Regions from separate parts of the Pseudoalteromonas sp. APC 3694 genome, predicted to be linked through region 2. Evidence: riboswitches for the same ligand, from Rfam matches in the RefSeq annotation. Region 2 holds a riboswitch; the other holds the start of a gene.
The links. Region 2 has a riboswitch for cobalamin ahead of QMA00_RS13005 (TonB-dependent receptor). Riboswitches for the same ligand answer to the same signal wherever they lie in the genome.
Positions count from the first base shown of each region.

Region 1: linked by a shared signal. The riboswitch ahead of QMA00_RS06385 (ABC transporter ATP-binding protein) and the one ahead of QMA00_RS13005 (TonB-dependent receptor) in region 2 are both predicted to bind cobalamin.

Region 1 covers NZ_JASDDE010000012.1:18,224-21,644, forward strand. The annotation lists gene QMA00_RS06375 (cobyric acid synthase) at 1-388, opposite strand, end outside; gene QMA00_RS06380 (iron ABC transporter permease) at 388-1,398, opposite strand; gene QMA00_RS06385 (ABC transporter ATP-binding protein) at 1,400-2,212, opposite strand; cobalamin riboswitch at 2,291-2,415, opposite strand; gene QMA00_RS06390 (porin) at 2,476-3,405, opposite strand.
Region 2 covers NZ_JASDDE010000037.1:31,625-35,045, forward strand. The annotation lists gene QMA00_RS13005 (TonB-dependent receptor) at 1-1,140, opposite strand, end outside; cobalamin riboswitch at 1,177-1,342, opposite strand; gene QMA00_RS13010 (YajQ family cyclic di-GMP-binding protein) at 1,617-2,099, opposite strand; gene QMA00_RS13015 (VanZ family protein) at 2,251-2,601, shown strand; gene QMA00_RS13020 (ketopantoate reductase family protein) at 2,594-3,421, shown strand, end outside.

The DNA.
Region 1 (3,421 bases), on a different contig from region 2:
CCAGTAATAAATCAAAGCGTTTAGCTAAACGCTTATGCGAGGTTAATACCGCATCCATAGCCACTTTTTTGTAGTCATGGTAAGCATCGGCTTCCATATTGCTGATAGCTCTACCATGAATAATAACTTGTGCGCCGGTATCACTATTGGGTTTGAGTAATATAGGGTTAAAGTCGATTTCAGGTTCAACTTTTGCGGCTATGGCTTGTAATGCTTGGGCTCTGCCAATTTCGCCACCATCGTGCGTTACGGCACTATTGAGCGCCATATTTTGTGGTTTAAACGGTGCAACATTAACCCCTTGGTTAGCAAACACTCTGCAAAGTGCTGCCACTAAGGTGCTTTTACCCGCATCGGAGGTGGTACCTTGTACCATTAATGTTTTCATTATTTACCCACCAGCTGGCGCTTACGAAAATACAAGATACTTAAAAAGAATAGACTACCAATGGCCGCCGTGATCACCCCTATTGGCAGCTCTTGGTTAGCGAGTAATGAACGTGCCAGTACATCGACCCACACCATAAATATGCCCCCGACTAATCCGGTCATTAACAATCCAACGCTGCTGCCTTGAGAGATAAAAAAGCGCACTATGTGCGGCACCATTAAGCCAACAAAGCCAATTCCGCCACACATAGCAACCAATACTGCTGTGATCAATGAGCTTAAAATAAGCATTAAAATTCGAAAGCGATGCACCCGTACACCAAGCGTTGTTGCGCTTTCATCACCTAACAACATGGCATTAAGTTGGCGTCTAAAACCTAACATAATGACTGTACATGTAATGATGACCAAGGCAGGTAATAACAGTGACGGCCATTGCGCCCTAGCAAAACTTCCCAAAGTCCAAAATAAAATAGCCGCGACGGCCTGTGGATCGCTCCAATAAAGTAACAAACTGGTAAAGGCGCTAAATAAAAATGATAAGGCCACCCCAGCCAATAACATCGACTCAACTTGGGCGTTGCGTTGACTGCCAGCAATTAAAATTAATAACCCCATTGCTACTAAACTGCCAATTAAGGCTGCTGCTGATAGCGCAATGCCTGCGCCTATTCCAACAAAAGCCATTAATACTACGACTCCTAATGATGCTCCCGACGAAATACCAAACAAATAAGGGTCAGCCAATGGATTACGAGTAACTGTTTGTAATATCAATCCAGCAATCGCTAAACCGCTGCCGGCCAAAAAAGCCAATAACGTACGTGGCATTCTTAATTCAATAATAATGCGGCTGGTAAATGAGGCCTCGCTTGAAAAAGTTAAGCTATGGTATACATCTGCGAGCGAGGTAGGGGCAGCACCAAAGCTCAATGCCACAAATAAACTAAATACAGCGCATAACAGTGCAATAATTAACGCCACACCATGGTTAGACATAATCGCCATGTTATTGGTATCCATAATAATAGGTAATATGGGGAATAGACTCACCATTGGACGCCGTTTGAGGGTGAGTATTAACTTGCGCGCAAACACCAAAAACCTCATCAAGCATTTGCTCGGTGATCACCTTATTAGGCTTTCCCGCGCTAGCGATTTCTCCGTTTTTAATAACCACTAACTCATCGCACATGGCTGCCGCTAAATTTAAATCATGAAATGAAGCAAACACAGTAATGCCCAAAGATTTAGCCAGCTCCATTAATTGAATTTGATATTTAACATCCAGGTGGCTTGTGGGTTCATCCATAATGAGTAGCTGTGGTTGCTGCACAATCGCTCTGGCAATAAGCGCTCGTTGCTTTTCACCGCCAGATAGTGAGTCAAATGACTGATTGCTATGAGATTCAAGCCCAACACGACTAATAGCCTGCGCTATTTTTTGTTTATCTGCTTGGGTGGTCGAGCTAAATAGCGTTTTATACGGGGTAAGCCCTAGAGCTACAACATCGAATAACGAGAGATTAAATTGCGACGGTGTTTCTTGTAGCACTACCGCAACTTGCTTGGCATAGTCTTCACTTTTTAGCTGCCAAATATCGGTATCGTTAAATTTAATGTCGCCTGCTGATGGCTGATTAAATCGATATAAGCACCGCAGTAAACTCGACTTTCCTGCCCCATTAGGGCCAATTAAACCAATAAATTTACCACGCTCAATGCTCACATTAATGTGCTTAAGAATTAATGTATTGTCCACTCGCCAAGAAACGTTGTTAACGGTTAAAAGCGGTAAGTTTAAAGAGGTGTGAGTGTGCAAAAAATTATCCTAGGCAGGGAAACACCCACACTCAGTACTAATACGTACCAAAAAGAAAATGAGTTAACCCGCTCGTTATATGAAGTTTTAAGGCATTTGTATCTGACTTACAGTAAAACTGATCACAGTTACGGGAATAGTTGAGGAGTTACACCTCATTCCAAATGCTTGGCTATTATGCGCAGATAAGTAAATAATTTAAAGCAAAAAAAAACGCACTCAACTGAGTGCGGTTAAAAGGGAGTGTTTTAACTAAGGTTTAGTTAAAACTTATATTCCATACCTAAACCTAGGTAATCTTGGTCAACCTTGTTATCCATATCAAAGCTTGAGTAAAAACCAAATACTTTAAGGTTTTTGTTTAGTTTATGGTCAACACCTACCGATATCGCGCTTTTATCATCGCTATCATCAAAATCCATTGTTTGGTATTGCACTTTGAAAGTGTTGCTACCCATAAGGTAAGCTGCATTCACTAAGTAACCGTCAGCCTCAGCGCTGCCATCTACTTTTTCTTGTGTTTGGTACATTGCGCCAAGTCTAAAATCTTCAATTTTACCTTGAACTGTTGCACGCACTACATCGTAACCATTGACTTCGCTATCAGCAGCAATGGCAGCATATACTGCGCTCTTTTTAAGGCCTGCATCACCGTAAGTTAACGCCACTGAGTAGCCATTTTTGGCATCTACGTCGTCTTCTGCAATAAATGACGCTAATACTTTAAAACCTTCATATGAGTTTGAAGCATAAGATACTGAGTTACCTAAACGATTTTCACCTTTAAAGGTATTTTTTATATCACCTTCAAGATCGTTGAAAAGATCTAGTTTCCCCTGCGCTTGCTTAAGCGCGGTATCATTTCGGCCTATCACAACCTGACCAAATCCGCCTTTAAAGCCCACATATTGATTACGCGCTGAAATATTGTCGTTATCACCTTTAGAATCGGCATCAGACACATCGACCTGAAATTCAAACTTATAAACCGCTTCTAAACCGTCTGAAATTTTTTCAGACCCTTTAAGTCCGAAACGAGATGCATTACTTTTAATTTCAGTAAAAGACCCTTCACCATCGTCAGATGATTGAACGGTTACATTTGCTTTACCGTAAATATCTACCTCTGCAAGTGCATTAAAAGATAAACCACTAAGTAGGGCTAAGCATAAGCTCGATTTTGCAAATTTCATGTTATTTCCTCGATAA
Region 2 (3,421 bases):
ACTGTAAGTGTTTGCACGGCCATGGAAGTCATAATCATCGGTTCTAACAACCGCATTTGCTAACCATTTGTTATGGCTATAAAACGCGCCTATAAACAACGCCTTATTATCGCGTTTTTCTTCTGATGACGTTGCTGACGAGTTTGATAAATCCTCAGATAAATAATTAAAGCCACCCGATAGTTCAAGTTCTTCAGTAAGGGTATAAAGCCCTCGATATTCAAACTCAACACGCTCTGTGCTATACACTTGCTGCACATCGGTACCTGTTTGGGTATTTTCTTCTTGCGAAACGCTCACCGAAGTACTTTGGCTATATATATCTGAGGCTTTGTTCCAGCCTAGCTTAGCGGTGTAATTTTCAAAGTCGTAGGCATCGTTACCCCATGCATTATCATATTGTGCTTCGCCTTCACTATACTGAGATTGCAGGCTCAATTGGCCTAGTTCAGCAAGCTCATAAGCTAAATTAAAGCCAATGTTTTTATTTTTGTAGCCATCATCATCATGATCTTTTGTGTACTCAGCCGCTGGATCTTTGCCAGTAACATCAAAACCATCTGTCTCTTCGTAGCCTAAATTATAATTAAAGCTAAGCGCCTCTTTTACAAGCCCACCAGCAAGCTGATAATTACTGTAGCTATGGCTGCCTAAAGTAGCCGAAAGCGAGTTATTTGAGGCTTTACGGGTGATAATATTAATTACTCCGGCTACCGCATCAGAGCCATAAATAGCAGCTCTTGCCCCTTTAATAAGCTCAACACGCTCGATACTGTTAACTGGAATATTCGTCAGCGATACACTACCTGAACTTGCATCGCTCACTCTTACGCCATCAACCAATACTAAGGTATATTTAGCGCTGGCCCCGCGAACAAATATATCTGCCTTTTGACCTAACCCACCATTACGAACAATATCTATCCCAGCTATGGTATTTAATATTGCTGGTAAATCTCGGTAATTCGCTTTTTCAATATCAGCGCGCTCGATAACTGCAACACTTGCTAATACATCATTTATAGGTTGTTCAAATTTATTCGCAGTAACGGTTATTTTTTCAATGGTTTGTTCTGCAGCAGATACAGAAATAGAGAGTACAGCCGAAATGGCCACACCCAGTGCGGTTTTATTTAACATCATGTCCCCTATCTTTGCCCACCGCAAAGATGTTAGTAAGTAAGATTAAATCAAGGCCGGTCTCCGGACTCAGTTACCATAATTTAATACAGCATAACTTTACCGTTGCGGGGGCAGTGTTGGGATTGACTTCATCAATGAAAACGCACCAACTTCCCGATTATCCTACTAAAAAAATCACACCATTGAAGTGTTTAGTAAGCACCTTGAAAATAGACTGCTATTGTTATCTGTTTACTAAAAAAAGTCAACGGACGTCTAAACATCTACAAATCCAAAGGTTCAAGATTCAGGATACGGGGTTCGGGGTTCGGAGTTCGGAGTTCGGAGTTCGGAGTTCGGAGTTCGGAGTTCGGAGTTCGGAGTTCGATAATTATCATAGATCCAAAAATAAATAGCCAAACAATATAACGTGTTTGGCTAAATACATGTTGCTTTGAGCTCAGCGCCTATAGTGCCGAGCTCGAGGCAATAAATTAATCGCGGAAGTTTTTAAACTGAAATGGTTGACCTAAATCAGCAGTGCGTACAACTTGCATAGCCGCTTGTAAGTCATCACGCTTTTTACCTGTTACGCGAACTTCTTCACCTTGAATGGCCGCTTGTACTTTTACTTTAGAGTCTTTGATGGCTTTTACTACTTTTTTAGCCATGTCTTTTTCGATACCCTGTTTAAGTGCAACGTTACGAAAAACATTTTTGCCCGCACGAGAAATATCTTGTAGCTCTAAGCTTGCAACATCCATCCCACGTTTAGAGATTTTACTCGCTAAAATATCAAATAACTGCATTACCTGAGCATCTGCTTCAGCTTTTAATTTAATTGTTTTATCGTTTAGCTCTATTGATGCATCAACGCCTCTAAAGTCAAATCGCGTTTCTAGTTCACGGTTGGCGTTATCAACCGCATTTTTTGCTTCGTTCATTTCTACTTCAGATACAATATCAAATGAAGGCATAGCGTTCTCCTAACTATCTAATCTTAATTTTATGCCGCAATTATAACGTTAAAATGATAAATCTTTACATTTTTCTGCATTTTGTTCAGGTGCGATACTAAATTAGTTTGATATACTGAGGCTTCTTTTTTATACGATTTTAGGAATTTTCGTGACAAGGCGTGTTTACCAAGCAATTTTTTTAATTAGTATTGTTGCGTTTACCTTCTTATTTGCTAAAGAGGTAAAGGGCGCGGCAAACTTATTTCCGCATGTTGATAAAGCAGCGCATTTTGGTATCTTCTTTTTACTTGCCATTATTATGGATAAAGCGTTTAAACTCCCATTATATGCACAAATACTATTACTCGCTGGTTACGGTGCGGCAATAGAAATTATGCAAGATAGCCTTCCTTACAGACAAGCATCACTGGCCGATTTTGTTGCCGATTTTATTGGTGCAGCGAGCTACTTTTTAGCTAAAGCCCTGTTAACACTGCGTAAAAAGAAGCATTATGGCTAACATACTTGTTGTAGGTGATGGCGCTATTGGCTTGTTATTTAGCCATTTTTTAGCCAAGCATCACGCTATATATATACTTACTCGAAAAGGCACAGTTAATACTCGCTTTTACAGCCACAGTAACGCTGCGTCTGAAAAAATTAACGCCACTTTTATCTCACAAGAGCAGTTATCTCAAACTCCTGAATTTGATATTGTTTTATTCACGGTAAAAGCGTTTGCAGTGCAACAAGCCTATGCTCAAGTAAAACCTTATCTAGGCAATAATACCCATATTATACTGAGTCATAATGGCATGGGTAATGTTGAACAATTAAATGAACAACTAACAAAGCAGCAGTCGTTGTACTTTTTAACCACCAGCATAGCTGGATTTAAGTCAAACCCTAATATTGTGCAGCATACCGGAAACGGGCAAAGTGTATTAGGGGGCTGTAATCAACTAGCTATTCAAAATATTCAACAGCTTAGTGAGCAATTACACACCATTCCACAGTTAATTGTCAGTAACAATATTGAACAACTACGGTTTGAAAAGCTACTGGTTAATATTGCAATAAATCCATTAACCGCTCTGTACAATATAAAAAATGGCCAGTTGCGTGCGCCACAGTTTAATAGCTCAATTATTAATTTATTAACAGAGGCGTGCCATATTGCGACCGCGCTTAAACTTAATATTAAGCTTATCGATGCTCTCGAGCGCGCCTACAAGGTAATGAGTTTAACCGCAGAGAATTACTCATCTATGCATCAAGACGTTTTGCATAATAGACAAACAGAGATCATGGCGATTTGTGGCTATATAAGTGAGCAAGGA